DNA from 3 places in the Lysinibacillus sp. UBA5994 genome. Region 1 is predicted to be linked to each of the others. Evidence: riboswitches for the same ligand, from Rfam matches in the RefSeq annotation. Region 1 holds a riboswitch; each other region holds the start of a gene.

Evidence for each region. Region 1 has a riboswitch for lysine ahead of B3D98_RS09240 (transporter substrate-binding domain-containing protein). Riboswitches for the same ligand answer to the same signal wherever they lie in the genome.
Region 2: another riboswitch for lysine. It lies ahead of B3D98_RS14435 (aspartate kinase); the one in region 1 lies ahead of B3D98_RS09240 (transporter substrate-binding domain-containing protein).
Region 3: another riboswitch for lysine. It lies ahead of B3D98_RS10150 (amino acid permease); the one in region 1 lies ahead of B3D98_RS09240 (transporter substrate-binding domain-containing protein).

The regions. Positions count from the first base shown of each region.
Region 1 is NZ_DJAU01000026.1:229,852-236,071, forward strand. Features, by position in the region: gene B3D98_RS09225 (DUF6501 family protein) at 1-137, opposite strand, end outside; gene B3D98_RS09230 (amino acid ABC transporter ATP-binding protein) at 401-1,132, opposite strand; gene B3D98_RS09235 (amino acid ABC transporter permease) at 1,145-1,870, opposite strand; gene B3D98_RS09240 (transporter substrate-binding domain-containing protein) at 2,041-2,898, opposite strand; lysine riboswitch at 3,018-3,204, opposite strand; gene odhB (2-oxoglutarate dehydrogenase complex dihydrolipoyllysine-residue succinyltransferase) at 3,545-4,807, opposite strand; partial or broken gene B3D98_RS09250 (2-oxoglutarate dehydrogenase E1 component) at 4,898-6,220, opposite strand, start outside.
Region 2 is NZ_DJAU01000044.1:42,254-48,473, reverse strand. Features, by position in the region: gene sdhA (succinate dehydrogenase flavoprotein subunit) at 1-930, opposite strand, end outside; gene B3D98_RS14445 (succinate dehydrogenase cytochrome b558 subunit) at 997-1,605, opposite strand; gene B3D98_RS14440 (YslB family protein) at 1,878-2,312, shown strand; gene B3D98_RS14435 (aspartate kinase) at 2,411-3,637, opposite strand; lysine riboswitch at 3,771-3,948, opposite strand; gene uvrC (excinuclease ABC subunit UvrC) at 4,056-5,846, opposite strand; gene trxA (thioredoxin) at 5,970-6,220, opposite strand, start outside.
Region 3 is NZ_DJAU01000029.1:3,833-10,052, reverse strand. Features, by position in the region: gene B3D98_RS10170 (ABC transporter permease) at 1-498, opposite strand, end outside; gene B3D98_RS10165 (ABC transporter ATP-binding protein) at 491-1,414, opposite strand; gene B3D98_RS10160 (sensor histidine kinase) at 1,545-2,477, opposite strand; gene B3D98_RS10155 (response regulator transcription factor) at 2,484-3,176, opposite strand; gene B3D98_RS10150 (amino acid permease) at 3,329-4,792, opposite strand; lysine riboswitch at 4,875-5,051, opposite strand; gene B3D98_RS10145 (CynX/NimT family MFS transporter) at 5,230-6,220, shown strand, end outside.

The DNA of each region.
Region 1 (6,220 bases):
AACTCTTCTGTTTCATTTTTCACTTCATACTCTTTTCCTACTGTTAATACGTTTGATACTAAGTATTTCGATGCATTTGTATGTTTGCAAGTAACCGTTCGTAATGTTGGCGCATCTTTCCATTTTAAATGTAACATATTCTCTCTACCTCTCTTTACTAGCAAAAGCTAATGTCTATTGCTTATTTTATAATATTTTTGGTCTTTTGTGGAGAAAAAAGAAATACTATACCTATTCTATCCAAAAAAAATGAAAATTTGAGGTGTTATGATGAGTTTTGGTGGTGTACCGCAATGGTTTTTTATCATTGCTGTAGCATTCGCAATCTGCTTTGTACTTTATGCAGAATGGAATTCTAGAAAATAAGTGAGTCCAACAGGTTGGACTCACTTTTTTGTGCTTATTTTAATGTACGCTTTAAAAATTCCTTCGTACGTTCATGTTGTGGATTGACTAATACTTGTGCTGGAGGGCCTTCTTCCACAATTACACCTTTATCCATAAAGACAACACGATCTGCTACTTCTTTGGCAAATTCCATCTCATGTGTCACGATGAGCATCGTATTGCCCTCGTTTGCTAGCTGACGCATTACCTTTAATACCTCACCCACCATTTCTGGGTCTAATGCGGATGTTGGCTCATCGAATAGCATTACATCAGGATTCATTGATAAGGCACGAGCGATGGCCACACGCTGCTTTTGTCCGCCTGAGAGTTGACGGGGCTTGGCATTCACATATTGATCCATGCCAACGATTTTCAAGTATTTAAGCGCCGTTTCTTCTGCTTCTTTTTTCGAACGTTTTAACACTTTGATTTGGCCCACCGTGCAATTACTTATGACATTGTGGTTGTTAAATAAATTGAACTGCTGGAACACCATGCCTAAATGTGTGCGATATTCTTGAATATTGTGCTTTTCATCTAGGATGTCTTCCCCTTTATAAATAATTTGACCGCCACTTGGCGTTTCTAATAAATTTATGCAACGAAGCAATGTGGATTTACCAGAGCCAGAGGAGCCAATTAAACAAACTACCTCCCCTTTTTCCACTTGGAAATTCACATCTTTTAACACTTGGTTACGTCCAAATGATTTACTTAAATGTTCGATTTTAATGACTGCCATTTGTGCGTCCCCCTATACGGCTTCTTTTTGTTCTTTTTGATAGGCATCAGGACCATCTAGACGTTTTTCAACATACAGAAGGATGCGAGATGCGGTAAATGTCATGATGAAATAAAGAACACATGCAACGAAGAATGATTCGAAATAACGGAAGTTGTTACCCGAAATTGATTTTGTTTGGAAGAATAATTCCGTTACTCCAATGACATTTAATACGGCTGTATCTTTAATATTCATGATTAATTGGTTACCTGTCGCTGGTAAAACATTACGCGCTACTTGTGGTAAGACAACATGAAGCATAATTTGGAAGTGGTTCATGCCAATTGCTGATGCTGCCTCGTATTGACCATTATCAATGGATACAATACCGCCACGAACAATTTCTGCCATATAGGCCCCTGTATTGAGGGAAACGACTAAAATACCTGCTGTAATAAAGTGCATATCGATACCGAATGCGATATCTAATCCGTAGTAGACAACCATAGCTTGTACAATCATTGGTGTACCACGGAAAAATTCAACATAGCATGTTAGTATAAAATTAATGAGCTTTAAGCTATAAAATTTCACACCTTTTTTACGAACTGGAATCGTATGCATAATTCCGATGAAAAATCCGATAAATGCACCAATAATTGTACTAATACTCGAAATCAGTAACGTATAATACGCACCTCGTAAAAACATTTGCCAGTTGTTTTCAATAATTGAAAGTATCCATTCAAGACTCATGATGTTCCTCCTAACAATGTCATCTTGCTCGCTTATTTCTTTTGTGTCCTAGCTCTTTCTACCATTCTATGATTTGTCACGCTAGGACATTATCATTATGTAGAGAGGTTCTCATTTTGATAATGATGAAATGATCATGCACGGACTAATTGCTAGTCCGTGCCATGTCATTATTGTGCTGCGGGTTGTTGAGAAATAGCTTCTTCCATAATCGCTTGACGATCATCTTCTGAAATGCCTTTTAGGATTTCATTGATTTTTTCACGATTTGCATCATCTTTACGTAAGCCTACAGCAATTGAAGTATTTGATAGGTCTGTATCAAAGCCTTCTTCAAATGCTACATATGTGAATTTATCGTTGGCAGCAGAAGCGGAAATGCCCTCTGGACGTTCAGCTACATAGCCATCAATTTTACCTGCTTCTAACGCCACACGCATTGCTGGGAAGCTCTCCATTGCTGTTTGCTTTTCTACGCCTTTAATTTGATCGATAACTGTGTAGTTTGATGTATTTAATTGTGATGTAATTTTAGCACCTGAGAAGTCTTGAATCGATTTTGCGCCTTCATATTTGCTACCTTTTTTAATAACCATAACAAAATCAGAAGTATAATAGTTTTCTGTAAAATCAATTGTTTTCTTACGTTCTTCTGTTGGTGACATACCTGCAATAATTGCATCAATTTTGTTTGATTGTAGCGCAGGAACTAAACCGTCCCACTCCATTTTAACAATGACTAACTCTTTGCCTAGACCTTCAGCGATTTTCTTTGCCATTTGTACATCATAGCCACCTGCATACTCTGCATTATCCGCAATTTTCACTGCACCATTTGCATCGTCTTGCTGTGTCCAGTTGAACGGTGGGTAGCCAGCCTCCATTCCAATTCGGAATTCACCGCCACCTTCTTCTTTGTCAGTTCCAGCATCACTTGAACCGCCCTCTTTTTTGTCACTTGTGCCACATGCAGCTAGCACAATTGCCGTCATGATAGAGATCATTACTAACAACCATTTTCTTTTCATGAAAAACTCCCCTTTTCTGTAAAAAAATAAGACAACTGTACTAAAAAAGACCTAAGTTTATTGAACTTAGGTCTTACCTTTTATGACAGTTGCCCAAATCCTCACTATAATTTCCATGTTTCCGAGATAGCACAACCTAGTAAATCTGGAAATCCATTTACTAGGACAGTCCTGCACTTATTCACTGCAGACCCAGTATAAAAGTACGAGCTCCTTTTATACTTCGGCGATATTTCCTTCTTCATTGCGTCTTCGCTTGCTTTTACTCAACAATGAACTAATAAATACCGCGCCTCTACCTCACTGGTAACAATTCGTGAGGTTTGTTTATTTAATTGATATTTAGATACTACTATAAAACTAATATGTTCGTCAAGACGATTTTAACATTTTTCTGACTAATGACAATATTAGGATATTGTGCGTTCTGCTTCCACTTTAAATCGTTGAACTTTTGTTGATATTTCTGAAAATTACAACAAATATTTATTATAGAGTATGTTCTACATATGAGAAAAGTTGCGTTTTTTTCTTTCTTTGCTCCTCTAAACGATGTAACATTCGTACTCTTTCAAGCATAGAATCGGTCAATACCTTTCGTCATACAAAAAACCCTGCTGAACATTGTTCGCAGGGTTTAATGGAATTATGAATTTAATAATAAATCTTCAGGATTTTCGATTAATTCTTTAACTGTTTTTAAGAATCCTACAGAATCTTTACCATCGATGATACGGTGATCGTATGAAAGTGCTACATACATCATTGGACGGATTTGAACTTCACCATTTACTGCAACTGGACGGTTTACAATTGAGTGCATACCTAAAATACCAGCTTGCGTACCGTTCATAATTGGTGTTGACATTAATGAACCGAATACACCACCATTTGTGATTGTGAATGATCCACCAGCCATGTCATTTAAGCCTAATTTTTTATCACGAGCTTTTGTCGCTAAGTTAGCAATATCTTTTTCGATTTCTGCAAAGTTTTTGCTATTTGCATCGCGTACAACTGGTACGACTAAACCTTCTTCAGTCGATACAGCAATACCGATATCAAAGAAGTTATTTAAATGAATTTCATCGCCAGAGATTTGAGCGTTTACGTATGGGTATTTTTTCAGTGCTGCAACAACAGCTTTAGTGAAGAATGACATGAAACCAAGTTTGATGTCGTTTGCTTTTACAAACTCTTCTTGTTTACGTTTACGAAGTGCCATGATGTTTGTCATGTCAATTTCGTTGAATGTTGTTAACATTGCTGTTGATTGTTTAACTTCTAATAAACGTTTTGCAATTGTTTGGCGACGACGGCTCATTTTTTCAATTGTTACACGGTCAGAATTAGCTGCTGGTGTGAATACTACTGGGCCTCCTGAAGTTGCTACGGATGTAGGTGCTGCTGCTGGTGCTACAGCTGGTGCTGTACCATGAGCTGCTACATCTTGTACACGTACACGTCCTTGTGGATCTACTGGAGATACCGCTGCAAGGTCAATACCTTTTTCACGTGCAAGACGACGTGCTGCTGGAGATGCAACTACACGCTCACCAGAAGTTTCTTCTACTACTGGAGCTGCTGCAACTGGTGCAGGTGCTGCTTGTGGCGCTGCTGGTGCAGGTGCTGCCTCAGTTGGTGCTGCCGCTGCTGGAGCTGCTGCTGCGCCTTCGCCTGCTTCTACTACTGCGATAACTTGACCAACTAGTACAGTATCGCCTTCTTCAGCTAAAATTTGTGTTAATACACCTGCTTCTTCAGAAATGATCTCAGCGTTTACTTTATCTGTTTCAAGTTCAACGATGAATTCACCTTTTTCAACGCGATCGCCCACTTTTTTTACCCACTGTGCGATACTACCTTCTGTAATCGATTCTGCTAATTCAGGGACTTTAATTTCAGCCACTATCATTTCCTCCTTTGATTAACGTGCATGACGCACATAGAAGGGCTACTGCTTAAGGGCAAGTAGCCCGGTTTCAAAAATTGATATATATTATTTAACCTTTACTGGCTCAGCAACCGCTTCTTCAATAAGAGCTGCTTGTGCTGCTTTATGAGAATCTGCATCCCCTTCAGAAGTTGAGCTCATTGCAGGACGGCCTACATAGCGAAGTTTTTTACCTTCTGAAAGTTCATATAATGTTTCTAATGCATAATTCCATGAGCCTTGGTTTTTAGGTTCTTCTTGTACCCAAACAATCTCTTTTGCATTAGGATACTTAGCAATGATACCAGCTACTTGCTCTTTTGGGAATGGGTAAAGTTGTTCTACACGAATAATGTGTAGGTGATCGAAGCCTTCGCCGTCTTTCACGCGCTCTGCTAAGTCGATCATCACTTTACCTGTACCTAAAACGATACGCTCTACAGCTTCTGGTTTAGCCCCTAAGCCTGGTTGTTCAATCACTTCTTGGAATGAACCATTTGCTAATTGCTCAGCATTCGCCGCAGCTAATGGGTGACGTAATAATGATTTTGGTGATACGACTACAAGTGGACGTACCCCTTCTGTACCTAATAATGCTGCTTGACGGCGTAATAAGTGGTAGTAGTTTCCTGCATTTGAACAGTTCGCTACAAACCAGTTATTTTCAGCTGACATTTGTAAATAGCGTTCCATACGGCTTGAAGAGTGCTCTGGACCTTGACCTTCATAACCATGAGGTAAAAGGATAACTAGACCAGATTTTTGACCCCATTTTGAGCGTGCCCCTGAAATAAAGTTATCAAACATCACTTGTGCCATATTCGCAAAGTCACCGAATTGTGCTTCCCATACTGTTAGTACATGGCTATTTTCTAGGTTGTAACCATACTCAAAGCCTACCACCCCAGCTTCAGTCAGTGGAGAGTTGTGTACTGTAAAGGATGCGTTCGCACCAGAAATATGGTGTAGTGGTGTGAAGACATTGCCATTGTTTTTATCATGCAGTACTAAGTGACGTTGAGAGAATGTACCACGTTGTGCATCTTGACCTGTAAAGCGTACTGGTGTGCCATCTTGAATAATCGTTGCATACGCTAAAGTTTCAGCATGACCCCAGTCAACTTTTGCAGACGCATAAGCATCACGGCGTTTTTCTAAGATTTTACCAAGCTTTTTCTGTGGTTCAAAGTTTTCTTCAAACACTAAAAGCTCTTCATTGATTTTTTCTAAACGTTCCGCACCTACTGCTGTATCAATTTGTGGGAACTCTACTTTTAATTCTTCTGGCATTTCTAAATGATGATGATCATCTTTTTCTGCCATTTCTTTGACGTGGTCATAGGCTGCTTGCATTTCTGCATAGATAGCTGTATCTAGTGCAGCTACATC
Region 2 (6,220 bases), on a different contig from region 1:
GTATACCATGTTTTCGCCATTGATACCAAGTTTTTGGTTTACACAAACGTCGAAAATTTCACGTGTCGCAATATCACGTGGTACTAAGTTACCATAAGCTGGGTATTTCTCTTCTAGGAAGTACCAAGGTTTACCGTCTTTGTAAGTCCAAATACGACCACCTTCACCACGAGCTGATTCTGACATTAGACGGTTTTTGTCATCTCCAGGAATCGCTGTTGGGTGAATTTGAATGAACTCACCATTTGCATATGAAGCACCTTGTTGATAAACGATAGATGCAGCAGAACCTGTGTTAATAACAGAGTTTGTTGTTTTACCGAAGATAATACCAGGGCCACCAGTCGCCATAATAACAGCGTCTGCACGGAATGATTTAATTTCTTCTGTACGCATATCTTGCGCTACGATACCACGACAAACGCCGTCTTCATCGATAATAACACCAAGGAATTCCCAGTGTTCATATTTATTTACTAAACCAGCTACTTCATGAGAACGAACTTGCTCATCTAGCGCATAAAGTAATTGTTGACCTGTTGTTGCACCAGAGAAAGCTGTACGGTGCATTAAAGTACCACCAAAACGACGGAAATCTAAAAGTCCTTCTGGTGTACGGTTGAACATAACACCCATACGGTCCATTAAGTGGATAATGCCAGGTGCTGCATCACACATACCTTTAACTGGTGGTTGGTTCGCTAGGAAGTCCCCACCATAAACTGTATCATCAAAGTGGATCCATGGAGAATCCCCTTCACCTTTAGTATTTACCGCACCATTAATTCCGCCTTGCGCACAAACAGAGTGTGAGCGTTTTACAGGAACTAATGAGAATAAATCAACTTCAGTACCAACTTCAGCTGCTTTAATCGTTGCCATCAGACCGGCAAGACCACCGCCGACAACAATTACTTTGCTTTTCGCCATGATTATTTCTCACTCCTCTTAAAAAATTGCAATGATTGCATGTGCTCTATCGTAGCTTCTATTGAATTATACGAAAGCTAAAATAGCAGCCACACCAACTACACTTAGAATTACGAAAAGAATGTTTGTTACGTAAGTAGCGATCTTTTGAGACTGAGGAGATTGTGTAATACCCCAGCTTACTAGGAATGCCCATAAACCGTTAGATAAGTGGAAAGTTGCTGATAAAATACCAACAATGTAGAATCCAAGCATGAATGGATTAGCAACAATATTCGCCATCATGTCGTAATCAACGTGTGTGCCAAGTGCTTTTTGAATACGAGTTTGGAAAATATGCCATGCAATGAATATCACTAAGAATACACCAGTAAAACGTTGTAAAGAGAACATCCAGTTACGGTACGTGCTGAAACGTCCTGTGTTTGGTGTAGCAGTGAATGCAATGTAGACACCATAAAATGCGTGGAACATTAATGGAATATAGATGACAATCCATTCAACTAGGATAAGGAATGGAATCTTTTCCATTACTGCGGTAGCATCGTTGTAACTTTCTGCCCCGCCTGTTGCTGTAAAGTTAATGAACAGGTGCATCGTTAAAAACAGACCTACTGGAATGATCCCAAGTAGAGAATGTAAGCGACGCCATAAAAACTCTCGATCTTTCGACAAGACTGTTACCCCCCTTAGTACTTAAAATAGCACAACAAAAGAAGTCATCATTTTGTAAATGATACTTCATTGACTGTGTATTTCATCATGGTACAATATTATGACATGTTTATTGTACTCTCAAGAGCTACGAGCGTCAAGGCAACTCGGAGTTTTTCATAGAGCTTATTAAAGAACTAATCTAGTACATGATGCGTCGTTTTTTCTCGAAAAATCTATCATTACTTTATTACCGTTAAATTTTAAGAAAATTCTAAGAAAGAAGGATAACAATGTTAAACACTCCATCTCCTACAATCTCATCATTTGGCTATGAGATCATTCGTGATCATATTCTATCTTCTATACTCGGTAAACATGAAGATGACGTCCTTTATTGGGCAGGTAAAGAGCTTGCTCGCAAGTTCCCATGTAAAAGTCAAGATGAACTTATCGCATTTTTCGCAGATGCCTGCTGGGGTACATTAGAACTCATAAAGGAATCAAAAGATGGACGTATTTTCCAGTTGACAAATGACCCTGAAATTCTTCAAATAAAGCAGCGTAGCTTTAAACTTGAAGCAGGATTTATAGCAGAGCAAATTCAACTAGCTAAAGGCTACCTGACAGAATGCTATAATGAAAAACGGGAAAAGCAACAATACGTCATGTTTACAGTCAAATGGGACGTTAAAGAACGTATTATGAATACCATTCCCTCAGAATAATTAAAAAGGATTGTTTCCCATTAAAGAATGGGATGACAATCCTTCTTTTTTCTTCCTTTTATTTCGGTCAATTACATAAAATGCTGTTTCTTCTATTATTATATGTAAAGTGCTTGCTCTAAATTAAACTCATCATGGAGAGCATTAGCTGCTTGGATCATATCATCCTGTGGTACAACAACGGACACTTTTATTTCAGAAGTACTAACCATTTTTACAGGGATATTTTCACGACGTAACCGATCAAACATACGAGCAGCAACGCCTGGATTGGAAGCCATGCCTGAACCAATAATAGAAACTTTTGCTAGTCCAATTTCGAAGTCAGCAAAACTAAATCCAAGTGATAATTTACTATCCTCTAAAACACGTAATGCTTCCGCAAATTCCTCTTTTAAAATGGAAAACGATACAGTTGGCTTCAACCCATCAATAATGGCTTGGACAATAATATCTACATTAATACGGTTCTCTGCAAGAACCGTAAATATATCTGCTAATGAAGCATTGGAAAAAGCATCATACCCTACTGTTAAACGAATAATATCTGATTCAAATGCAACACCACGAACGACTAAATTTTTTTCCATTTCCACTTCCTCCTTCAATAAAGTGCCTACTGATTCTATTAAACTTGAACGTATAATAACAGGCATTTGAAATTTCTTCGCTAACTCCACCGCACGAGGATGTATGATATGAGACCCTAAATTCGATAATTCCAACATTTCATCATATGAAATTTCTTGAAGCTTTTGGGCATTGGGAACATATCGTGGATCTGCTGTATAAACACCATCCACATTTGTATACATATCTACTCTCTCCGCTTCCAACGCTATGGCAAGTGCAACAGCAGCTGTTTCAGCTCCACCTTTTCCAAGCGTGGTGATATTGTGCACTTCGTCAATCCCTTGTTCTCCAGCAATAACCACAATTTGTCCCTGTGCAAAATGTTCTTCCATACGACTAATATCTATATAGTCGATACGAGCATGTCGATACATACCATCCGTATGTATACCAGCTTGCCATCCAGTTAGAGACACAGCCTCATAGCCTGCTTCCTGCAAAGCGATGGTAAATAAAGCACTAGATAATTGAGATCCAGTTGACAAAACTGCATCTAATTCTCTTTTCGACACATCGTCAGTTAGTTGGTGTACCATCATTTTCATCTCTTTCGCAGTGTGTCCCATCGCTGCAACGACCACTACTACATCCAATCCTTTGTCCTTTTCAGCAATCGCTTTCCTAGCAGCCTCTTGGATTTGTTCAGTAGAAGCTAATGCAGCTCCTCCAAACTTCATCACGATTTTAGCCATTTCTTTCGTTCTCCCTTCCAGTTCATGTATTTCACCAAATTATGGGGGGTAAAACCGTTTCTAGAAAACTAAAAGGCAGCCTCCACATAACGTGAAAGCTGCCTATAACATGTACAATAATCGTAACTTGCGCATGTGTGATAGCTCTCCGAAACGTTTAGAATCGACAGTCTTACATTTCTTAAATGCAAAACCAGTACAACAATGGAACAACAATCCTGTACTTCGGCAAGCTCCCCTTTCACACAATATCTCTGGACTTGTCCATCCTCCATCGTGTTACTCTTGAATCTTGCACCTCTATCATCACTTTAAAGTGAATGTATTCAATTCATTAAGCCTTTGCGTAAACAAACTAGTCACGCAGTTGACTCTTCATAACATTGAAAACAATGTTATTTATAACCATAGCACATGCCTATTCCTTTGACAATGATTGTTGCTGAAAATAGCTAAAAATTTGGCTTGCTAAATTAGCGGGCATCCCAGCCTCCTGTAATGCTAGCTCGCTCGCCTCTCGAATTTTTTTGACTGAACCGAAATGTTTAAGCAGCTGTTGCTTTCGTTTTGGTCCTACCCCTTCAATATGATCTAATACAGATTGAATGGCATGCTTCTCATGCTGTTGACGCAAGAAGGTAATAGCAAAGCGATGGACTTCGTCTTGAATTCGTTGTAATAAATAAAAGCCATCACTTGTACGTTTTAAGCTAATCACTTCTGGTGGATCACCAAACAAGAGCTGAGATGTATTATGCTTATCATCCTTGGCTAAACCAGCAATCGGTATAACAAGACCAAGCTCATCTTCTAGTACTTCACGGGCTACTTCCATTTGTCCCTTACCACCATCAATTAAGACTAAATCTGGTAATGGTAGTCCTTCCTTTAAAACACGTATATAGCGACGACGTATAACCTCCTGCATTGCACCGTAATCATCATGCTTGGCTGCTGTACGCGTTTTATATTTTCGGTACTCCTTTTTCGCAGGCTTCCCATCAATGAAAACAACCATAGCAGACACTGCATCCGTTCCATGCATATGACTATTATCAAAAGCTTCAATTCGTAAAGGTGTACTAATACCCATTGCTTCACCAAGTGCCTCACAAGCACCAATCGTACGTTCTTCCTGACGCTCTATTAGCTGGAATTTAGCTGCCACAGCAATTTCAGCATTTTTGGTAGCTAATTCAACCAATTCCTTCTTTTGACCTCTTTTCGGTGTGAGCACTTTAATTTCTAATAATTCTGTTAAGATAGCTGCATCAATGGCTTGTGGAATAAAAATTTCTTTTGGCTTAATATGCTCTGGCTTTTCATAAAAGCGCCCAACAAATGTTAAAAATTCTTCCTCTGCATCTTGATAGATGGGAAAAATTGAGACATCGCGCTCAATCAGCTTTCCTTGACGCACAAAGAAAACCTGAACACACATCCATCCTTTTTCAACAGCATAGCCAAATACATCTCGATTTGTTGTATCACTTGAAACTATTTTTTGTTTCTGCATAACCGTATCAATATGGGCAATTTGGTCTCGGAATTCCTTCGCTCGCTCAAATTCTAGGTTTTCTGCAGCTGCTAGCATTTTAACTTCAAGCTCTTTTTTGACTGCCTCCACACCACCATTTAGAAACTTCGTCATATCCTCAATCATTTCTTGATAAACCTGACCATCAATTTCCTTCACACAAGGTGCTAAGCATTGACCCATGTGATAGTACAAGCAAACCTTGGAAGGTAATTGTACACATTTGCGCAGCGGATACAATCGATCCAATAGCTTTTTCGTTTCACTTGCTGCATAGGCATTCGGATAAGGACCAAAATATTTTGCCTTATCCTTTTTTACCTTCCGTGTCGTAATCAGACGTGGATGTTTTTCATTCGTAATTTTTAAATATGGATAGGTCTTATCATCCGTTAACATGACATTATATTTTGGATCATGTAATTTGATGAGATTCAGCTCTAAAATAAGTGCTTCAATATTTGATGACGTTACAATATACTCAAAATCTTCTATTTCACCTACAAGCCTTTGCGTTTTCCCTTCATGTGTTCCCGTAAAATAAGAACGTACACGGTTTTTTAGAACTTTTGCTTTACCGACATAAATGATAGTCCCTTGTCGATCCTTCATCAAATAGCAGCCAGGTTGATCTGGTAAAATATCCAGTTTTCGCTTTATTAAATCGTTCATTACCTACCTGCCCCCCTAAGTAAAAATTCCCCTCATTAGAATAATGTTAGTTATTTTCTTTATTATATAACGAAAAAAAGCCGAACACATCAATTGATGGCTCGGCTTTGTGAACTTCATTCATTACGCATGTTTTGCGATAAATGCTTCTAAAGCTTCTTTTGGTTGGAAGCCTACTGTTTTGTCAACTAATTCTCCATCTTTAAATAATAGTAAAGATGGGATTGACATAATTTGATACTGAGCTGCAGTACCTTGGTTATTGTCAACGTCAACTTTTACAATTTTAGCCGCACTACCTGCAGCGTCCATTTCTTCAAGAACTGGCCCAATCATTTTACATGGTCCGCACCAAGCAGCCCAAAAGTCTACTA
Region 3 (6,220 bases), on a different contig from region 1:
TGGGATTAAAGCTATACCTGAGGCAGCAATCGCATTCATCAATACAGAAGGTATTTGCTGGATAATTAAAGAACTAGATAGTACATCAGGAATTAATTCATATCGATCGCTTATGATACAAAAAATGGTTGTAATAAGAGCATTGGAGATAATGATCATACTGAAAGTAAATAGCATGACAATAGCAAGCTTTGCGACCATTAATTTCTTTCTACTTATAGGATACATAAAGGCTAATGTAATGGTTTTAAATTTATATTCTCCGATGATTAACTTAGCTATTAACGTAGAAGCAAAAATCATAAAAACTGCTCTTACAAATGAATCAATAACACTGAATGCAACCTCATAATTTTCAAGCCCTGGGTCTCCTTCCACTTTAGAAATAAATAAAATCATAAACAAAAAACCAAGAATAACAAAATTAGCGATAATGGCTCCTTTAACATATGAACCTAAATGAAATTTTTTCATTTCTAAACGCATTAAATTAAGCATGGACAACACCTCCATTGATTAGCTTTAAGAAATAATCCTCTAATGAACTAGTTTTTTTACTAATCTCTTCAATCTCAACGTCATGTTCAATTAATGCTCTCGATAGGCTTTGTTGGGATACTGTTGAGTCGTATATACGTATAGAGTTATCATCCATCAGCTTAAAATTCGTAATGTTTAATTCGCTTTCAATAATAAACGCTGCCTTTTTCCCATCACTTACGATCACTTCCGTATAATTGACCTGATCACGATTAATAGTATCCATTGCTACCTCAGTGATGAGCCTTCCATTCTTAATAACACCTATTGTATCGACCAATTGTTCTATTTCAGCTAGAATATGACTAGAGATAATAATAGTTATGCCGTACTCCTTACAAAGCATCTTGAAAAGCTCTCTTAACTCCTTTATCCCTACTGGGTCCAATCCATTAATTGGTTCGTCTAATATAAGTAACTCTGGCTTTGTAATAATGGCCCTTGCGATGCCTAATCTTTGCTTCATCCCCAGAGAAAAATCTTTAACCTGCTTATTCTCTGTATTCGATAACTTTACTAAATTAAGAACATGTGCAATTTCTTTCTTATCATAATAACCCATGTATTCACAATGTAATTCCAGGGTCTCTCTAGCCGTTAATTTTTCATAAAAAATAGGATATTCAATAATTGTCCCCATTCTTTTTAGTATTTCATAGGATTTGTCCGTCAATTTCGCCCCCAAAATTTCTACATCCCCACTTGTAGGTTTCGTAAGATTAGTTAGCATCTTCATAACAGTCGTTTTACCCGCACCATTAGGACCTAAAAATCCATAAATCTCACCTTTCTTAACGTTCATATTGACAGCAGAAACAACTTCCTTTCCATCGTACACTTTCGTAAGCTGATTTGTTTTTACAATGTATGTCATGTAATTCTCTCCCTCAATTGTGACTAGTTTCATTATAAAAAATGAAACTCTCTATTTTATTACTGCATTCTTACAAATTTCTTAAGTAAAAAAGCCTGCAAAGCATTAAAGCTCTACAAGCATAATGGATTCAATACATCATTCGCTTTAACGAAATCGTAAAAATAGTTTTTTCATAGGGAATACTCGATAAACGGATCGAGCCATTCATTATTTCTACAAGCCGCTTTGTAATCGTTAGTCCCAGACCGCTACCTTGGAAAGATTTATTTCGAGAATCCTCAAGTGTATACATCCTTTCAAAAACGCGATCGATATGGTATTCATCAATGCCCTTGCCACAATCCCACACATCAATATCAATATTGGCTTCATCGTTTCTTATAGTAATTCCAATTACATTGCCATCTGCTCCATATGCAATAGCATTAGACAGTAGATTGTTTAGCACTCTATTTAATGCTTCTTCATTACCAAGTGCATATATGGAGCTTTCAGGGATATCAATTTTAATATCTAATCCCAATGAAGTAACCAAATCGTAAAAAGACAAAACATTTTTTCGGCATATTTCACTGACATTGATTTTAGTGATTGGATAATCTGTGTCCCCAGCCTCTAATTTTGCCAAGTCAAAAAATGTATGAATAATTTTTAATACCTCTAATGTTTTAGCATGTACACCCGTAAGTAAACGTTGCTGTTCCTCGTCACTATTCGCGTTTTGAAGTTGAAGCATTTCAATATAGCCAAGTACAACGGTTAAAGGCGTTTTAAGATCATGCGAAATATTGGCCAACATCTTTTTCATAGAATTTTCCATTTTATGATGTGTAGCCTGGACTTTTTGATGTTGATCTAGCAAAGTATTCAGTGTAATAAGTAACTGTTGAATTTCTGAATTTGTAGTTGTTATTAGAATCTTTTCATACGTCTGCTCATTCACAATTACATGTAGTTTTCGATGAATATATTGGATAGCTCGTTCTTGTTCCTTCTTGACTTTCCATTGAAAAATGAGAATGCCAATTAGCAATACAATTATTAATAATAGAAATATCATATATTTTTACCCTTCAAACTTATAGCCGATTCCCCATAGGGTTTTAATATAGTGAGGATGTGACGGATCATCTTCTATTTTTTCACGTAGTCTTCTGATATGTACATTTATAATATTTTCGTCTCCGTAATAGGCATCTTTCCATATCATCTGATAAATTTGCTCTTTGGTAAAAACTCTGTGACGATTTGTCACAAACAATTTTAAAATGGAAAATTCCTTTGATGTCAGCTTTATCTCTTGTCCGCTCTTTGTTATTGAGAAATTAACAATATCTATCTTTAAATTATCAATTTCGAGGACCTCTTGCTTTTGTTCAGCTTGACTAGAGTATTTCGTAGCTCTTCTGATAACAGCCTTTACACGTGCTGAAAATTCTAGCATAGAAAAGGGTTTAGCAATATAATCATCTGCCCCTAACCCTAAGCCCAATGCTTTATCAACATCACTGTCTTTTGCAGACATAATAATGATAGGAAGTGCTGCCTGCTCTCTAATAATCTTTAATACTTCCAATCCATTTAATTTAGGTATCATAATATCTAAGATGACCAAATCAAAGATATTTTGCAAACAATTTTGTAATGCCTCTTCGCCATTAGTCGCTGTTGTGACCTGGAAACCTTCCATCGTTAAGTAATTATCAACCATTTCACGAATGGCTTCATCGTCTTCTACAAGTAAAATATGCTTTTGCACTATGATGCACCTCTCCTATCAAACCCAATTTCCATATGTATATTACATTACCATATTTATGATGTTTGATTAGAGAGATTTTGTTTATGAGTGTTGAAAAAAGAGCTGATCCATAAACCATCACTCTTTGGTTTATAGAACAGCTCTATTATTTAATCTTCAACTTTTAAATCACAATCTTCAAGTGGAAGCATTTTTGTTTTGTGCTTTAATTTATAGCCAAACCATAATGCTAAAAATAATGGAATCCCAATATACGAAACAAGGATACCGTACCAATCAATCTTATCGCCTGTAAAGGCTGTGTAATTTTGTCCAATGACTACGATCATACAAACTGTAAAAGCAAATAATGGTCCAAACGGATATAATTTGGCTTTATAAGGTAATAACTTTGGATCTAAGCCTTGTGCATCAAACGCTCGGCGGAAACGATAATGACTAAACGCAATACCTAGCCATGCAATAAAGCCAGACATTCCAGAAGCATTTAATAGCCAGATATAAACCACTCCATCGCCAAAGAAGGATGCCAAAAATGCTAAACAGCCTACAGCTAATGTTGCCATAAGTGCATAAATCGGAATACCTCTACGACTTAGCTTTGCAAAAAATTTAGGTGCATGTCCATCCACTGCTAATTGCCATAACATACGAGAAGATGCATATAGTCCTGAATTTCCTGCTGACAGCATAGCCGTTAAAATAATGGCATTCATTAATGAAGCAGCAAAGGCAATACCTAGGCGGTCAAACACTAGTGTAAACGGTGATACTGCGATATCTTCTGATAATAAACGTTCGTCTGTAAATGGAATTAACATCCCAATTGCACCAATCGCTAAAATATAAAACAAAAGAATACGCCAAAATACAGATTTAACAGCCTTCGGAATATTTTTACCAGGATCATCTGTTTCACCAGCTGTAATTCCTAGTAATTCTGTTCCTTGGAATGAAAATCCTGCAGCTAGGAAAATACCAAATGTAGCAAGGAAGCCACCATGGAATGGCCCATCACTAACAAAGAAATTAGTGAAACCTACAGGAGCCTGCCCACCTAAAATACCAAAAATCATTAGTAAGCTAATGATAATAAAAACAATAACCGTTGCTACTTTAATCATGGCAAACCAATATTCACTTTCACCATAACTTTTTACGGATAGTAAATTAAACGTCAATACCACAGCAATAAATAATACTGTCCAAAGTGCTGATGAGCTATCTGGGAACCAATATTTCATAATTAATGACACAGCAGCAATTTCGGCAGCAATGGTGATTGCCCAGTTATACCAGTAGTTCCAGCCTAATGCAAAGCCCAAGGCAGGATCTACAAATTTGGTTGCATACGTACTAAATGAACCTGAGGATGGCATATAGGCAGCCATTTCCCCTAAGCTTGTCATTAAAAAATACACCATAATACCAATTAAAGCATAGGCCAGCAATGCTCCTCCAGGCCCTGCCTGAGCAATTGCTCCTCCACTGGCTAAAAATAGTCCCGTACCAATTGTACCGCCTAAAGAAATCATTGTAATATGACGGCTTTTTAATTCTTTTTTCAGCTTCGGTGCTTTATGTCCGAGCTGATTTACTTTTATTTCACTCACGATATAGCTTCCTTCCTATTTATGAGGCAAAAAAATGCCATCACATATACACTGTGATGGCTACATTAATCCTCAGTTTTTCCTACATGATAGCTCAACACGTTGTGCAAACGTGACAGTTCTGTTCCTTTCGGAGACAGCCCCAGCATGAGGTTTTCAAGTCCCCTCACACTTCGGCAATATTTCCTTTCAACTAATTTCATCAATGCTTGTCATTTCAATTAGCATACTTATAAATATCGCGACCTCTACCTCAATACAAACATGAGGCATATAATTATTAAATTTATGATGTTTATTATACTAACATAAGACCATAGACATTTCAATACAACCACAAATGTTCTGTATTTTATGAATCTTCTACTATTTTTAATAGTGTGATAAAGTGTTATAGTAGTTCAATTAGAATGGTTATTATTAGGGGGGATTTTATTTTGACTACAAATGATCATTCCACTAGTTTTCCAAGTAAAAAAATTAGCTGGAAAGGAACAACCTTACTTTTAGTCTTTGGAGTTATCTTTATAGCCTCTACATTACGAATGCCACTAACTGTTGTTGGCCCAATTATATCCTTTATCCGTGAAGATCTTGGAATATCTAATGTTTTGGCAGGCTTTCTAACAACGATACCATTGCTGGCTTTTGCTGTTATATCTCCATTTGCACCAGTTGTAGCACGCAAACTAGGGCTTGAGCTAACATTATTTTTATCCACTTTTCTCTTGGCTTTAGGAATTGTCCTACGTTCACTTGGTACTACAGAATTACTTCTATTGGGTACTGTGCTAATTGGCGTAGCCATTTCTTTTGGAAATGTACTAATTCCAGGATTATTGAAGTTGAAATTTCCCTATCATGTGGGTTTATTAATGGCCTTTTTCACCATGTCCATGAATTTTACTGCTGGCCTTGGTGCTGGTATTAGCTATCCGATAGCTAATTCATCGTTAGGCTGGCAAGGTGCACTTTCCATTGCACTCATACTCGTTCTAATTACAATCTTAATTTGGATACCTCAACTAAAATCAAATAAACCAGAACCAGTTACTACATCTAAGAAGACCAGTACACCTTTATGGAAATCACAAGTTACTTGGGCTGTCACAGGGGCAATGGGTTTACAGTCTTTATTATTCTACACAACAGCAGCTTGGATACCTGAGATCTATATTGCTCAAGGTTTAGCACCTGATAAAGCTGGCTGGATGTTTTCAATCATGCAATTCTCACAAGTACCAATGGCCTTAGCAGTGCCTATTATTGCTGGTAAAATGACTTCTCAACGCCCACTTGTATTGATGTTTACATCCTTCTATTTAGTAGGCTTTGTTGGGGTTGTCATGGAATGGACAAGTCTTGGGGTACTGTGGATGGTTCTTCTAGGGTTAGCAGGTGGTTCTTCATTTGCCCTAGCAATGATGT